Regions from separate parts of the Amycolatopsis sp. NPDC050768 genome, predicted to be linked through region 1. Evidence: riboswitches for the same ligand, from Rfam matches in the RefSeq annotation. Region 1 holds a riboswitch; each other region holds the start of a gene.
What was found. Region 1 has a riboswitch for thiamine pyrophosphate ahead of AB0H62_RS33975 (thiamine ABC transporter substrate-binding protein). Riboswitches for the same ligand answer to the same signal wherever they lie in the genome.

Region 2: another riboswitch for thiamine pyrophosphate. It lies ahead of thiC (phosphomethylpyrimidine synthase ThiC); the one in region 1 lies ahead of AB0H62_RS33975 (thiamine ABC transporter substrate-binding protein).
Region 3: another riboswitch for thiamine pyrophosphate. It lies ahead of thiO (glycine oxidase ThiO); the one in region 1 lies ahead of AB0H62_RS33975 (thiamine ABC transporter substrate-binding protein).

The regions. Positions count from the first base shown of each region.
Region 1 is NZ_JBFAHL010000014.1:8,931-14,174, reverse strand. It holds gene AB0H62_RS33980 (iron ABC transporter permease) at 1-1,376, opposite strand, end outside; gene AB0H62_RS33975 (thiamine ABC transporter substrate-binding protein) at 1,352-2,410, opposite strand; TPP riboswitch at 2,434-2,547, opposite strand; gene AB0H62_RS33970 (4a-hydroxytetrahydrobiopterin dehydratase) at 2,581-2,868, shown strand; gene AB0H62_RS33965 (hypothetical protein) at 3,286-3,693, shown strand; gene AB0H62_RS33960 (hypothetical protein) at 3,823-4,143, opposite strand; gene ychF (redox-regulated ATPase YchF) at 4,169-5,244, opposite strand, start outside.
Region 2 is NZ_JBFAHL010000039.1:27,801-33,044, reverse strand. It holds gene AB0H62_RS50390 (NADP-dependent oxidoreductase) at 1-2, opposite strand, end outside; gene AB0H62_RS50385 (helix-turn-helix domain-containing protein) at 94-489, shown strand; gene AB0H62_RS50380 (hypothetical protein) at 545-757, opposite strand; gene thiD (bifunctional hydroxymethylpyrimidine kinase/phosphomethylpyrimidine kinase) at 775-1,593, opposite strand; gene thiC (phosphomethylpyrimidine synthase ThiC) at 1,621-3,264, opposite strand; TPP riboswitch at 3,258-3,389, opposite strand; gene AB0H62_RS50365 (peptide deformylase) at 4,163-4,732, opposite strand; gene AB0H62_RS50360 (DUF3263 domain-containing protein) at 4,872-5,180, shown strand; gene AB0H62_RS50355 (LytR C-terminal domain-containing protein) at 5,177-5,244, shown strand, end outside.
Region 3 is NZ_JBFAHL010000015.1:1,308-6,551, reverse strand. It holds gene AB0H62_RS35350 (MFS transporter) at 1-1,122, shown strand, start outside; gene AB0H62_RS35345 (threonine/serine dehydratase) at 1,126-2,070, opposite strand; gene AB0H62_RS35340 (hypothetical protein) at 2,226-3,014, shown strand; gene thiE (thiamine phosphate synthase) at 3,011-3,676, opposite strand; TPP riboswitch at 3,707-3,812, shown strand; gene thiO (glycine oxidase ThiO) at 3,806-4,882, shown strand; gene thiS (sulfur carrier protein ThiS) at 4,882-5,082, shown strand; gene AB0H62_RS35320 (thiazole synthase) at 5,085-5,244, shown strand, end outside.

The DNA of each region.
Region 1 (5,244 bases):
GGCAGGTCGATCTCACGCCACACGCGCGCCGGGCTAGCCCCGAGCGTCGACGCGGCCTGGCGCAGCCGCACGTCGACGGCGCGCAGCACCGGCAGGATCATCCGCATGACCAGCGGGATGATCACCAGCGCCTGCGCGAGCGGAACGAGCAGCGGTGACGTGCGCAGGTCGCCGGGCAGCGCGTCGAGCGTCACGAGGTAACCGAAGCCGACCGTCACGGCGGAGACGCCGAGCGGCAGCATGAGGGCGGCGTCCATCGTCTCGCCCATGCCGCGGGCGAGGCGGCCGGGTGCGCGGCGCAGGGCGACAAGCACCACGCTGGCCAGCACGCCGACGGTCATCGCGAGCAGCGTCGCGTCGGTGGCCGCGGCGAGCGAGTTCTTGGCGGCGACCCAGCCGCTGACCTGCAGCGCGTCGTCCGTGCCGGTGCCGGCGAGGGCGCGGAACCCGGCGAGGCTCCACCCGTCCGGTGTGGACACCGACTCCACCAGCAGCGCGACGATCGGCGTCATCAGCAGTGCGATCACGACCGTGGCGGCACCGACCGTCCACCATTCGCCTTTTCTCGGCCGCCGGGGAGCGGACTGCTTGAGCTTCACGGCGTTCTCGCGGCGCTTTCGGGCGATCGCGCCGAGTGCGAGCGCGGCGAGGACGGCGGCGAACTGGATGAGCGACAGCGCGGCCGCTCCGGAGAGGTCCAGCAGGTCGACCGTGCGCAGGTAGATCTCGGTCTCGAGCGTGCGGTAGCGGCCGCCGCCGAGGATGAGCACCACGCCGAAACTGGTGGCGCAGAACAGGAACACGACCGCCGCGGCCGACGCGACGGCCGGACCGAGCGCGGGCAACGTCACCGTGCGGAAGGCCCGCCACGGCGAGGCACCCAACGCGCGGGCGGCCTCCGTCGCCCGCGGGTCGAGGTAGCTCCACAGCCCGGCGACGGTCCGGGCGACCACGGCGACGTTGAAAAACGCGTTGGCCAGGACCAGCGGCAACACGCCACCGTCGGGCCACAACGCGCGGAACGCGAGCCCGACGACCACCGTCGGCAGCACGAACGGCACCAGCACCAGCGTGCGCGCCAGCCCGACGCCCGGCAGCTTCACACGCGCGAGCACGTACGCCACCGGCAGCCCCGCGACCACGGCGACGACCGTCGAAGCGGCGGCGCTGACCAGCGTGAACGCGGCGAGCTGCCAAGTCTGCGCGTCGGCCAAGACCGTGTCGACGCCGCCCGCCGAGAAGCCGCGGCCGAGGATCGCGACGACCGGCCAGGCGAAAAACACGACCAGGAACGCGACGGGCAGCAGGCCGAGCAGCGCCAGGCCCGCCGTGCGCGCGGTCTGCACCTGCGTTACGCGCCCATGAGCGAGCGCCATTCACCGATCCACTTCTCACGGCCGGCCTGGATCTGGTCGGCGGGCAGAGTCGCGGGGTCCTGCGGCAGCGGCGCGGCCGCGGCCCAGCCGGCGGGCAGGTCGACGCCCTCGCGGGCCGGGTAGACGTACATGTTGGCCGCGACCGTCGACTGGAACTGCTGCGAGAGCAGGAAGTCGACCACCTTCTGGGCCTGCGGTACCTGCTTGGTGTTCGCGAGGACGCCGGCGTACTCGATCTGGCGGAAGCACGTGTCGAGCAGGGCCTTGGTGCGCGGCTTGCCGTCGTCGCCGATCTCGGCGGCCGGCGAGGACGCGTACGAGACCACGATCGGGCGCGGGCCTTTGCCCGAGGAGCCGGAGAAGTCCTTCGTGTAGGCCTCTTCCCAGCCGCTGTCGACCTTGACGCCGTTGGCCTTGAGCTTGGCCCAGTAGTCGTGCCAGCCCTGCTCGCCGTACTTCGCCACGGTGCCCAGCAGGAACGCCAGCCCGGGCGACGCCGTGGCGGGGCTCTCGGCGACGGTGAGGTCCTTGTACTTCGGGTCGGCGAGGTCGTCGTACGTCTTGGGTTCCGGCAGGTGCTTGCTCGCGAAGTACGCGGGGTCGATGTTGACGCAGACGTCGCCGACATCAACGGCACTCAGGCGGTGCTGTGGGTCCACCGAGTACCGCTGCGGCCCGCGGTCGGCCTCGGGGCTCGTGTACGCCTGGAAGACGCCTTCGTTCAGTGCTCGCGAGGCGAACGTGTTGTCCACGCCGAACGCGACGTCGCCGATCGGGTTCGCCTTGGTGAGCACCAGCTTGTTGGTGAGCTCCCCCGCGTCGCCCGACTTGAGGATCTTGAGCTTGATGCCGGACTGGCGCTGGAACGCGTCGAGCACGTCCTGCGGCGCGACGAACGAGTCGTGGGTGACGAGCGTGACCGTCGGGGTCTGCTGGGCGTCGCCGCCCGAGCTGCCGCCGGACAGCGAGCAGGCACTCGCCAGTGCCGTGACCGTGGCCAGGCCCAGCACCGTGCGTGCGGTCCGCGGAATCATCTGCCCTCCTGCACTTCGCCGTGAGCAAGGAGAGCAGGCCTCCCTGCGCCGGCATGATCCGGATTCAGGTGCGAACGGTCGCGGGTCTCGGGCACCCGCCTCTCAGCCCGGCGTACCGGACTCCCGTGGCAACCGTGCAGCGTAGCCCAAACGGGTTCACCATTGGACACATGGCGCAACTACTGAGCGACTCCGAGATTTCATCCGCCCTGACCACCGTCCCCGACTGGCAGCGCGACGGCGCCACGATCACCCGTTCGGTGACCCTGTCTTCCTTCCCGAACGCCGTGGCCTACGTCGTCCGCGTCGCCGAACTCGCCGAGGCCGCCGACCACCACCCGGACATCGACATCCGCTGGCGCACGGTGACCTTCCGCCTCTCCACCCATTCGGAAGGCGGCCTCACCTCGAAGGACTTCGCCCTCGCCGCTCAGATCGACGCCGCGCTCACCGTGTGACGCGCCCTACTGTCGCGACACCTTCCGCGGGCTGACACGTCCCCCTTTCGTACGTTCCACGAGGAGGGACCCCTTTTCATGACCCAGGCAATCGTCGTCGGCACCATCGCGTTCACCCTGATGGTGGCCTCCGCCGGCGCGGTCCTGTGGCGCACTTTCCGCGCCCACCGTGATCTCGACCACAGGCCGTAACACCACCCTTGATCAGCGCGCTATTCCAGCGGAATCCGCCCGCCCCGCCCCCGCTAGGACACGCGATGAACAACTCGCCCACCACCCTCTCGCCCACCCAGCGCGCCTGGATCACCCTGCTCGCCACGGCGTTCACGCTGGCGGTTCTGGTGGTGCTCGGCCTGCTGGGCTGAGCCTTCTTTTCACCCTTCGAAACACCGGACGGTTCGGTGCCGACGACTCGGCATGAACCGTTCGTCCGTCGCGTGCGCGGCAGCCGTGGTGTTCCTGGCTGCCGCGTCCTGCGCACGGCCCACTGACCCGCCGCCGGCGCCGGTGTCGACCTCGGCGCCTCCTGCCGCTCCGGTTTCGCCGACCTCGCTGTCACCTTCGCCGACCCCACCGGCGCCTACGACGGCCCCGCCGACGTCGACCTCCACGCCACGGACCACCCGGACATCGCCCAAACCCCGGATCCGCGACACCAGCCCCGGCTGCGGTCAACGAGCCGTCAACGCACGCAAGTTCAACCCCAGCTGCAAGGAATACCAGGGCTACCTCGACCCCGGCGGCCCCGGCCGCGGCAAAACCTCCGGCGAAACCCAGCGCGACTGGCTGTGCGAACAGGGCCTGCTGCCGAAGAACGAATGCTGAACCACTTCACCGTCGCGGGAACCACGACAACTGAAAAGACCTACGCCACTTCGACGTACTCGCAGTCACCCTGCCCACGACAACGCCTGAAGGTCTGCACCTCAAGCTCAGCCGTTGAACTCCACGAGATCACGGAAGCCGAGCATCGGCACGCTCCTTCATGCGCTTGAACGCGAGATCGGCAATGCGCAGGAGGCGTTCGTAATACGGCCGACCCGCTTCGGGGAACTCGGACAGCGAGTCCTGCAACCTGGCCTCGCAGTCCGCGAGAAAATCCCACTGCTGATCCGGCAGCGTGTGCCCGTCGGCCACCGCCTTCGAGAGGAAGTAGATGTTGGCGTCGATCATCACCGCGCAGACCGAGCCGTAGTCCGCGCCCCGACGGACCGCCGGAGAAGGAAATGGCGTCGCACGATGGTCTTCGAGTGCGGCAGCCAGTTCGTCGATCACCCGTCCAGATTACGGTCGGCGAAGCTCAGACGTTGAACCTGAACTCCACCACATCACCGTCCGCCATCAGATAATCCTTGCCCTCCATCCGCACCTTCCCCGCGGCGCGCGCGGCGGCCATCGAGCCCGCCTCCATCAAATCGGCGTACGACACGATCTCCGCCTTGATGAAGCCGCGCTCGAAGTCCGTGTGGATGACGCCCGCGGCTTGGGGGGCGGTGGCGCCCTTGGGGATCGTCCAGGCGCGGGATTCCTTGGGGCCGGCGGTGAGGTAGGTCTGCAGGCCGAGGGTGTGGAAGCCGGCGCGGGCGAGGGCGTTGAGGCCCGGCTCGGCCTGGCCGACGGACTCCAGCAGCTCGCGCACGGACTCCTCGTCGTCGAGCTCGAGCAGTTCGGATTCGACCTTCGCGTCGAGGAAGACGGCGTCGGCGGGAGCGACAAGCTTCTCCAGCTCGTCGCGGCGACCGGAGTCCGTCAGCACGCCCTCGTCGGCGTTGAAGACGTACAGGAACGGCTTCGTCGTCAGCAGGCTCAGCTCACGCAGCGCCTCGAAGTCCACTTCCTTCTGCGCCTGGAACAGCGTGCGGCCCGCGTCGAGGATTTCCTTGGCGCGCTGCGCGTTCTCGAGTGCCGGGCGCGCTTCCTTCTTGGTGCGCGCCTCCTTCTCGAGGCGTGGCAGGGCCTTGTCGAGCGTCTGCAGGTCGGCGAGGATCAGCTCGGTGTTGATGGTCTCGATGTCGCTCGACGGGTCGATGCGGCCGTCGACGTGGACCACGTCCGGGTCGTCGAACACGCGGATGACCTGGCAGATCGCGTTGGCCTCGCGGATGTTCGCGAGGAACTTGTTGCCCAGCCCGGCACCCTCGGACGCGCCCTTCACGATGCCCGCGATGTCCACAAAGGACACGACAGCCGGCACGATCTTCTCCGAGCTGTACATCTCCGCCAGCTTGTCGAGCCGCGGGTCCGGCAGCGGGACGACGCCGACGTTGGGCTCGATCGTCGCGAACGGGTAGTTCGCGGCGAGCACGTCGTTGCGCGTCAGCGCGTTGAACAGGGTGGACTTGCCGACGTTGGGCAGGCCGACGATACCGAGGGTCA
Region 2 (5,244 bases), on a different contig from region 1:
ATCTCGGATCTCTCCTTCTGGTCGGTTGTCCCCTATGCTCGGCCCCGTAGTCACTTTTCGCCAGAAGGCACTTCCCGGTAAAGTAGGTACCTGATGGAAACCACCTGTGACCAGGACGGATCCTGGGACGTCTACCTGAAGAGCTGTCCCTGCCGCGACGTACTCGACCTGCTCGCGAACAAGTGGACGGCCCTCGTGCTCGGCGTGCTGGAGCAGCGGCCGCACCGCTTCGGCGAGCTGCGCCGCGCCGTCGGCGGCATCAGCCAGAAGATGCTCACGCAGAACCTGCGTAACCTCGAACGCGATGGTTTCGTCAGCCGCAAGGTCTTCCCGACCACTCCGCCGACGGTGGAGTACGCGCTCACCCCGATGGGCGCGGAGGTCAGCGCACACCTGGTGGCGCTGAGCACGTGGTCGCAGTCGAACTTCGACCGGATCCGCGACGCGCGCAGCACCTACGACACGCGCTCGCTCGAACCCGTGAACTGATCCCGCGCGGTACAGGAGTTTTCCTCCCGTACCGCACGGAACGTCCAGTTCGGACTCAGGTGAAGCGCGGCGGTGGCTTCAGCACGCTCTTGCGGTAGTCGGTCACCGCACGCGATTCGGCGATGCCCGGTTTGGGGTCCAGGCCCCATTTCCGGATCACTTTGAGGGCCGCGGCCGGTTTGTTGGCCGAGACCAGCTGGTCGACCTCGAACTGCAGGTCCAAAGGCATCTGGGCCCACAGTGCGCGGGCGGCGGCGTCGTCGGTCACGGGTCCAGTGTGGCCGGTCAGTCGGCCAGCCGCCAGAACGGGGACACCGGACCCACCCCGGCGCCGAGCGGATAAGCCTCGGCGACGCAGCGTTCGATGAACTGCTTCGCCTCGGTCACGGCCGTCGGCACGTCGGCGCCCTTGGCGAGCGACGACGTGATGGCCGAGGCCATCGTGTCGCCGCCGCCGTGGGTGTTGTCGGTGTGGATGCGCACGCCGCTGAGCTCCAGCACGTCCGTTCCGTCGGTCAGCAGGTCCACGCAGTCCTCGGCTTCGTGGAGGTGCCCGCCCTTCACGAGCACCCATCGTGAGCCGAACTCCAGCAACGCCTCGGCCGCCGCGCGCTGGGTTTCCGCGCCGGTGACCGTGATGCCGGTGAGCAGCCGCACCTCGTCGAGGTTCGGCGTGATCAGCGTGGCGCGCGGGAAGAGCTCCGTGCGGATGGCTTCCAGCGCCTCCTCGCGCAGCAGCGCGTGGCCGGTCATCGACGCGGCCACCGGGTCGACGACGAACGGCGTGTCCGTGTCGCGTCCGATGTGGACCTCGTCGAGCGTCTTCGCCACGGCCTGGATGATGCCGGCCGTCGCGAGCATGCCGGTCTTGGCCGCGTTCACGCCCATGTCGCCGGCCACGGCCTTGATCTGCGCCGTGACGACGTCGACCGGGATCTCGGTGAAGCCCTGCACGCCGAGGGAGTTCTGCACTGTGACGGCCGTGAGCGCGACGAGCCCGTGGACGCCGTGGGCGAAGAACGTACGCAGGTCGGCCTGCACACCCGCACCACCGCCGGAGTCGGATCCGGCGATGGTGAGGGCGGTGCGGGGTGTTTCAGTCATGACTACTGCCTCTAATAGCGGGTGGAACTACTGCCCGACGACCGGGAGGTAGACCTTGTTGCCCTGCTCGCCGAACTCGGCCGACTTCTCCGCCATGCCGGCCTCGATGGCCTCCACAGTGGACAGCCCGTGCTCCTCGGCGTACTTGCGCACGTCGTGGGTGATCCGCATCGAGCAGAACTTCGGGCCGCACATCGAGCAGAAGTGCGCGGTCTTCGCCGGCTCCGCGGGCAGCGTCTCGTCGTGGTACGAGCGCGCGGTGTCGGGGTCGAGCGCCAGGTTGAACTGGTCGTTCCAGCGGAACTCGAAGCGGGCCTTGGACAGTTCGTCGTCCCACTCGTGTGCGTGGGGGTGGCCCTTGGCGAGGTCGGCGGAGTGGGCGGCGATCTTGTAGGTGATCACGCCGGTCTTCACGTCGTCGCGGTTGGGCAGGCCGAGGTGCTCCTTCGGTGTGACGTAGCACAGCATCGCCGTGCCGTACCAGCCGATCTGCGCCGCGCCGATGGCCGAGGTGATGTGGTCGTACGCCGGTGCGATGTCCGTCGCGAGTGGTCCGAGGGTGTAGAACGGCGCCTCGCCGGTGAGCTGTTCCTCCAGCTCCACGTTCTCCTTGATCTTGTGCATCGGCACGTGGCCGGGGCCCTCGATCATCACCTGCACGTCGTGCTCACGCGCGATGTGCGTGAGCTCACCGAGGGTCTCGAGCTCGGCGAACTGCGCGCGGTCGTTGGCGTCGGCGATCGAGCCGGGGCGCAGGCCGTCGCCGAGGGAGAACGTGACGTCGTACTTGCGCAGGATCGCGCAGAGTTCCTCGAAGTTCGTGTACAGGAAGGATTCCTGGTGGTGCGCGAGGCACCACGCGGCCATGATCGAGCCGCCGCGGCTCACGATTCCGGTCACGCGCCGGGCGGTGAGGGGGATGTAGCGCAGCAGCACTCCCGCGTGGACGGTGACGTAGTCCACACCCTGCTCGCACTGCTCGATGATCGTGTCGCGGTAGACCTCCCACGACAGCTTCTCCGGCTCCCCGTCGACCTTCTCCAGCGCCTGGTAGATCGGCACGGTGCCCACGGGCACGGGGGAGTTGCGGACGATCCACTCGCGCGTCTCGTGGATGCGCTTGCCGGTGGACAGGTCCATGATCGTGTCGGCACCCCAGCGGGTGGCCCACACCATCTTGTCGACCTCTTCCTCCACTGAGGACCAGACGGCCGAGTTGCCCATGTTCGCGTTGATCTTCACCAGGAACTTCTTGCCGATGATCATCGGCTCGCTCTCCGGGTGCTTGCGGTTGGCGGGGATCACCGCCCGCCCGCGCGCGACCTCGTCGCGCACGAACTCAGGTGAGCACCGCTCGCGCGCGGCGATGAACTCCATCTCGCGCGTGATCACGCCCGCTTTCGCCCAGCCGAGCTGGGTGTTGTGCGCGCGGCCGTCGGCCCAGCCCGTGCGCAGCGGGTGAAGTCCATTGTGGACGTCGATCTTCGCGTCCGGGTCGGTGTACGGCCCGGACGTGTCGTACACGTCGAAGTGCTCACCGTTCGACAGGTCGATGCGCCGCGCCGGAACCCGCAGGCCCGATTCGGTGCGGTGGTAGACCTTGTGCGAACCGGTGATCGGCCCCGTGGTCACGGAAGGCGTGATGGCAGGCTCGTTCTCCAGCGTCGTCAACGACGTTCACTCCCTACGCCGGCATTACCCGGTCAGGTTCATGCGGTCGGCGGCACCGGGTGTCCACAGACAGACACCAGCCGCCCTCTCAGCCCGCCAAGGCGCGAGCTCCCGCGTTGGTTATGAGGTTGTCCCTCGACCATGCCACGGCGGATCATGCGAGCACAAGCCACCCCCGCGTCCGGTGTGTTCTTCACCGGATCGGAGCATCCGGCCGACAGGCGGTCACATGACCGTCACCTGCGCCGACTTCGGGGCGCCTCGTGAGGAAAGTTCTGCTCGCCGGACTGGTGGCGGTGTTGGCGATGAGCGCGGCCCGGTTCCGGTTCCTTAGCGGTCAAGAGGCCCCAGGCCACCGCTCTCCGTGGATTCCGCGCGATTCCGCCGACTACTCCCGCGGCCGGCGCGATTACCTGTCCACCGTTGCGCACGGCTCCGTCTTCATTGACGAGCCCACGCCCCCGATCGTGCTCACCGTCTCGCCGGCCCACAACCGCCGGAAATCGCGGCCAAGCCGCCTGTGTCCTCAGTAACTCACCTTGGGAAAGCCCCCACCCATCCTCGGGGGAACGGCCCTTGGCCAGTCTACCGCTCCCCACCGACAAAATAATCTCCGAAGCCGAGTTGTCCACAGCGAAGCCGAGTTGTGGACAACAACAGAAAACCCGCCCCCCGCAACAAAAAACGCGCCGGCGCAACACCGATCACGGCTGCGCAGGAAAGCCTCGGGCGAAAAAGAGAACCGTCGTCGTTCGGTGCCTTCGTCAGACACCATGCCGGATCAGGTCTGGGATAAAACCCCGCCGTCGTGCGCGAGCATTTCCTCGGCCGCTGACCCGCTGAAACGACGAATCTCCCGGCCCTAACCCGGGACCGGGAGACTCGTCGACAAAGAAACTCAGGCTTCGGCCGGCTCGTCCTTCGGCGGCAGCCAGCTCAACCCCGGCACGCCCCATTTGTTCTTCTTCAGCATCTTCTTCGCCGCCCGCGCGTGGCGGCCCACCAGGCGATCGAGGTACAGGTACCCGTCGAGGTGGTCCGTCTCGTGCTGCAGGCAGCGGGCGAAGTAGCCGGTGCCCTCGACGGTGATCGGCTCACCCGTCACGTCGAAACCGGTCACGCGCGCCCACGACGCGCGGCCGGTGGGGTAGGACTCGCCGGGGACCGAGAGGCAGCCCTCCCAGTCGTCGTCCGGGTCCGGCATGGTCTCGGGGACCTCGGACGTCTCCAGCTTGGGGTTCACCACCAGGCCGCGGTGTTCGACGCCCTCGTCGTCGGGGCAGTCGTAGACGAACAGGCGCAGGTCGAGGCCGATCTGGTTGGCCGCGAGGCCGACGCCTTCGGCGGCGTACATCGTCTCGAACATGTCCTCGGTCAGCGTGCGCAGCTGCTCGTCGAACTCCGTGACCTCACGGGTCGGCTGGTGCAGCACGGGATCGCCGGCGATGCGGATGGGGTGGACGGTCACGAGCAGCGAGTTTAGTCGGACCCGTCTGATACACCTGGATCGGACCGTGACGCGCCGCGCCGGATGCCCATGTCGAGCCTGGGTTCCGTGGTTGAATGGCGCCCGCGGAAGGACAGCCGAAACCGATTGCGAGGACCGCATGGACGCCGCGGAGTCGATGGCTGGAGAGCAGCCGTCGCCGCCGGAGATTGTGGGCGGCCTGACCGAGCGTGAGGTGGAGATCCTCGCGTTCGAACGTCAGTGGTGGCGGCACGCCGGTGCCAAGGAGAACGCCATCCGGGAACGGTTCTCGCTGTCCTCGACCCGTTACTACCAGCTGTTGAACACACTGCTGGAAAAGCCTGAGGCCATGGCGGCCGACCCGATGCTGGTGAAGCGGCTGCGCAAGACGCGCGCCGCCCGGCAGCGCAAGCGCGGCGCCAGGCGGCTGGGGATCGAACTGTCATGAGCATCTTCTCGGGACTGTCCCGGCCCATGCGGGCCGCGGGCGTCGCGCTCATCGGCGTCGCCGT
Region 3 (5,244 bases), on a different contig from region 1:
GCGTGGTCCGGACTGGGTGGTCTGGCCGCCGCGGTCGGACCGCTGCTCGGCGGCGTGCTGGTGCAGGTCTGGTCCTGGCGGCTGGCGTTCCTGATCAACCTGCCGCTGGCCATCGTCGTGGTGCTGATGGCGCTCAAGTTCGTGCCCGAGTCGCGCGACGAGACGGCCACCGGCCACCCGGACTTCACCGCCGCCGCGACAGGCGCGATCGGGCTCGCGGGGATAACCGGAGCGCTGGTCGAAGCGCCTGGCCGCGGCATCGGTGACCCGATCGTGCTGATCGCGCTGGTCGCCGGCATCGCCGGGCTGGGCGTGTTCCTCTGGCTGCAGCACCACTCCCGCGAACCGCTCGTGCCGCCCAGCCTCTTCCGCGACCGGACGTTCACGCTGTCCAACGCGCTCACGTTCGTGGTCTACGCCGCCCTCGGCGCCGTGATGATGCTGCTGGTCCTGCAGCTGCAGGTCTCCCTGAACTACCCGCCGACGCTCGCGGGCCTTGCCGGGCTGCCGATCACGATCATCATGCTGCTGCTCTCGGGCCGCTCGGGCGCGCTGGCCCAGCGCATCGGCCCGCGCCTGCAGCTGGTGGTCGGACCCATCGTGATCGGCATCGGCATGCTGCTGCTGATCCGCGTCGGACCGGGGTCCTCGTACCTCGGTTCGGTCTTCCCCGCGGTGGTCGTGTTCGGCCTCGGACTGGCGTGCACGGTGGCGCCGGTGACCGCGACGGTGCTCGCCGCAGCCCCCGACCGCTTCGCCGGTGTCGCGTCCGGAGTGAACAACGCGATCGCCCGAACGGGTGGTCTTCTTGCGGTCGCGGTGCTCCCCGCGGCGGCCGGACTCACCGGTTCGGCCTACCGCGACCCCGTCGCGCTGACGGCCGGCTGGCGCATGGCACTGCTCATCTGCGCCGTCCTGGCGATCGCAGGAGGCCTCATCGCGTTGGGGATTCACAACGGCGTGCTCGGTTCGCCGGACGATTCCGGAGACGCCTCCGGTGGCGCGGCCGGGCCCGAGGCCAAGCGGACCGTGGACGACGAGTCGCCTCACCTCGGCGAGTGCTTCTCGTGCGGGGTGGACGGACCGCCGACCCACGTCCGCCCGGGCCCGGCGCGCGACTGACGCCTACGCGAGCAGTTCGGCCAGCAGTTCCGGGTCGACGTTGCCGCCGGAGATCACCGACACCGTCTTGCCGCCCGGCAGCTCGCCGGCGTGGTGCAGGAACGCGGCGGTGGCCGTCGCCCCGCTGGGCTCGGCCACGATCCGGGCCCGCCGGGCCAGCACGCGCGTGGCGTCGCGGATCTCGTCCTCGGTCACGGTGACGATGCCGTCGAGCACGCTCTGCAAGTGCGCGAACGTCAGGTCCGACGGCTGGGCGCGCAGGCCGTCGGCGATCGTGCGGGCGCGCTGCTCCATCGGCCACTCGATGCGGCGGCCGGCGCGCAGGCCCTCGGCGGTGTCGCCGGCCAGCTCGGGCTCGACGGCGATGACCTTCGCTCCGGGGCACAGCGCCTTGATCGCCGTGCCGACACCCGAGGCGAGCCCGCCGCCGCTCACCGGCACGAGCACGGTGTCGACGTCCGGCAGGTCGGTGGCGATTTCCAGGCCCGCGGTGCCCTGCCCGGCGATCACGTCGAGGTGGTCGAACGGCGGGATGTAAGTGAGCCCGCGCTCCTTCGCCAGCGCCGACGCGACCGGCTCCTGCTCGGCGATCGGCACCTCGATCACCTCGGCGCCCCAGCTCCGGGTGGCCTCGACCTTGAGCCGCGGCGCCACGTCCGGCACCACGATCACGGCGGGGATGCCGAAGGCGTTCGCGGAGTAGGCGACCGCCTGCGCGTGGTTACCGCTGGAGTACGAGACGACGCCGCGTGCGCGCTGCGCGTCGTCGAGTGAGGCGATCGCGTTGTACGCGCCGCGGATCTTGAACGCGCCGATCTGTTGCAGGCTCTCGGGTTTGAGCCACAGCTCGCCTTCGGTCCAGTGCTGGCGCAGCAGCGGCGTGCGCACGGCGTGGTCGGCTACCCGCTTCGCCGCGGCCTCGATTTCGGAGATCGTCACCAATCGCATGTGGTGAGTATGTCAGGAAAGTGTGAGCCACAGTCCATCCACTGTGGACGGTCAACGTGTCCTCGCTCACGGATGGGCAACGCGGGGAGTTCCTCGCGCGACTTACTCGTTGAACGCCACAGGGGAAATCGCGCGGGTACTAGTAGATCGGGATCATGAGTCAGCAGCGGGAAAAGACATCGGAGCAGGGCGAGAAGAAGAGCTTCCGCCCGGCGCAGGTGGTGGCGACGGCACTGGCCGCCGTCACGGCCGCGTTGCTGGGTTCGACACTCGGCGTGGCGGGGACCGTCGTGGGCGCCGGGGTGGCGAGCGTGATCACCACGGTCGGCGCCGAGCTGTACCTGCGTTCGCTGCAGCGCACTCGCGAGGCCGCGCTGAAGGCGCGCGCGGTGCTCGTGACGGCGGGGCAGCGCAGGGGCAGCAGGCCGGGCCTCTCGCCGGTCGACGACCCGGCGCAGATGCCGACCGTGCTGATGCCGCTCGACCCGTCGGAGATGCCGACGGTGCGGATCTCGAAGCTGACCGCGCCGGCCGAGCCCGAGGAGTCGTTCGGCGACAAGCTGAGGAAGCTGCGCTGGCCGATCATCCTGGGCACGAGCGTGGTCGCCACGGCCATCGCGATCGGCGTCAGCGTCGCGATCGAGGCGGCCGGCGGGCCAGGGCCCGGTTTCGTCCGCCACGACCCGGGCACGAGCCAGCACCAGCAGCAGGACGAGAACACCAACCCGCCCACGACGTCACAGAACAGCCCGCCGCCCAGCGAGACCGAGTCGAACACCCCGCCGCCCTCGACCTCGTCTTCGAGCACGTCCACGAGCGAATCGCCGACGTCTTCAAGCAGCTCGGACAGCGCCCCGCCGCCTTCGAGCACGGGTGGGGCGCCGTCGACCACACCGAGCGCGCCGCAGACGAAGGGTGCGCCGTCGGGGACCCCCAGTCCCTAACCGAGCTGGGACCTGAGCGCCTGCGCGGCCGCCTTCGGGTCTTCCGCGTCGGTGATCGCGCGGACCACGACGATCCGTGTCGCGCCGGCCGCCAGCACCTCCGGCAGGCGTTCCGTGTCGATGCCGCCGATCGCGAACCACGGCCGGTCGGTACCGGTTTTCGCGGTCGCGCGCACGAGGTCCAGGCCCGGCGCGTACCGGCCGGGCTTGGTCGGCGTCGGCCAGCACGGGCCGGTGCAGAAGTAGTCCACGCCGTCCTCGGCGGCGGCCGCCGTGGCCTGCTCGATCGAGTGGGTGGAGCGGCCGATCACCACGTCGTCGCCAAGGACGCGGCGCGCGAGCGGCACGGGGATGTCGTCCTGACCCAGGTGTAGCACGTCGGCGCCCACGGCGAGCGCGACGTCGGCGCGGTCGTTGACCGACAGCAGCGCACCGTGGCGCGCGCACGCTTCGGCGAGCACCTCGAGCGCCGCGATCTCCTGCGCGGCCTCGAGCGGGGTGCCGTTCGTCTTGTCCCGCAGCTGCACGATGTCGACGCCGCCGGCCAGCGCCGCGTCGATGAACTCGGCGAGGTCGCCGCGCGACGAGCGGGCGTCGGTGCACAGGTACAGCCGCGAATCGGCCAGGCGGGTGCGGATCTGTGATCCGGTCAGGGCGGGCATGGCGGGGACGTTACCCGCGCGCTACGGTGGGGTGGTCCGCACGGGAGCCCGAGGCACGGGCTGAGAGGGAGCCGCCGCTCCGACCGTGGAACCTGATCCGGGTCATGCCGGCGCAGGGAGCGTGATTCCATGAGTGAGACCCTCACCATCGTCGGCGGTGGTGTCATCGGCCTGTCCGCGGCTTGGCGCGCGGCGGCCCGCGGCCATCGCGTCACGGTGGTCGATCCGGCCCCCGCGCGCGGTGCGTCCTGGGTGGCCGGCGGCATGCTCGCGCCGGTCACGGAGGCGTGGCCGGGCGAGGAGCACGTGCTCAGCCTTGGCGAGGAGTCGCTGCGGCGCTGGCCCGCGTTCGCGCGGGACCTCGCGGCGGAGGGCACGGACCCCGGGCTGGCTTCGCACGGCACGATCGTGGTCGCGTTCGACAGCGCCGACGCCGGGCACCTCGACATCCTCGCGGAGTACCTGGCCTCGCTGGGCCGTGACGTCGAGCGGCTCACCGGGCGGGCGGCGCGGCGGCTCGCGCCGGGCCTGGGCGCGGTGCGTAGCGGGCTGCACGTGCCGGGTGACCTGGCTGTCGACAACCGGAAGCTGCTGACGGCGCTGCTCTCCGCGTGCGCGAAGCGGGGTGTCGAGTTCTCGGCGTCGCGGGTGACTTCGCTCGACGATGTGACCGGTCCCGTTGTGCTGGCTGCCGGCGCGTGGACAGGCAAGCTGCACCCGCTGCTGGCCGACGCCGTGCGGCCGCTCAAAGGCGAGATCCTGCGACTGCGGCCGCGTCGGGGCTGCCTGCCGCCCCCGCCGTACACGGTGCGCGCGATGGTCGAGGGCCGGCCGATCTACCTCGTGCCGCGCGCTGACGGCGAGCTGGTGCTCGGCGCGACGCAGTACGAAGCGGGCTTCGACGAGACCGTGACCGCGCGTGGCGTGCGGGAGCTGCTGGAAGGCGGCGAACGGATCCTGCCGGGCATCACGGAGTACGAGCTCGTCGAGACCGCGGCCGGGCTGCGCGCGGGAAGCCGCGACGCGCTGCCGTACATCGGGGAGCTCGGCGAAGGCGTGTACGCGGCGACGGGGCACCACCGCAACGGACTGCTGATGGCCCCCGTGACCGCCGACGCCGTGGTCGCGTGGCTGGCCGGCGAGGCCCCACCGGACGAGATCGGGGCGGCCGCGCCCGCCCGTTTGCTGCAGAAGGAGCGAGTCTGATGGAGATCAAGGTCAACGGGAGCTGGCGCGAGTTCCCCGACGGCGCCACCGTGTCCGAGGTGCTCGACGCACTCGACGTGGCCCGCCAGGGCGTTGCCGTCGCGGTGAACGGCGAGGTCGTGCGCCGGGGCGAGTGGGAGGCGTCGGTGGTGCCGAAGGGCGCGAACATCGACGTGCTGACCGCGGTGCAGGGAGGCTGACGATGGACGACGCTCTGGTCATCGGCGAACACAAGCTGTCGTCGAGGCTGATCATCGGGACCGGTGGTGCCGGGAACCTGTCGGTGCTGGAACGCGCACTGGTCGCGTCGGGCACCGAGCTGACGACGGTCGCCATGCGCAAAGCCGACGCCGACGGCGGCA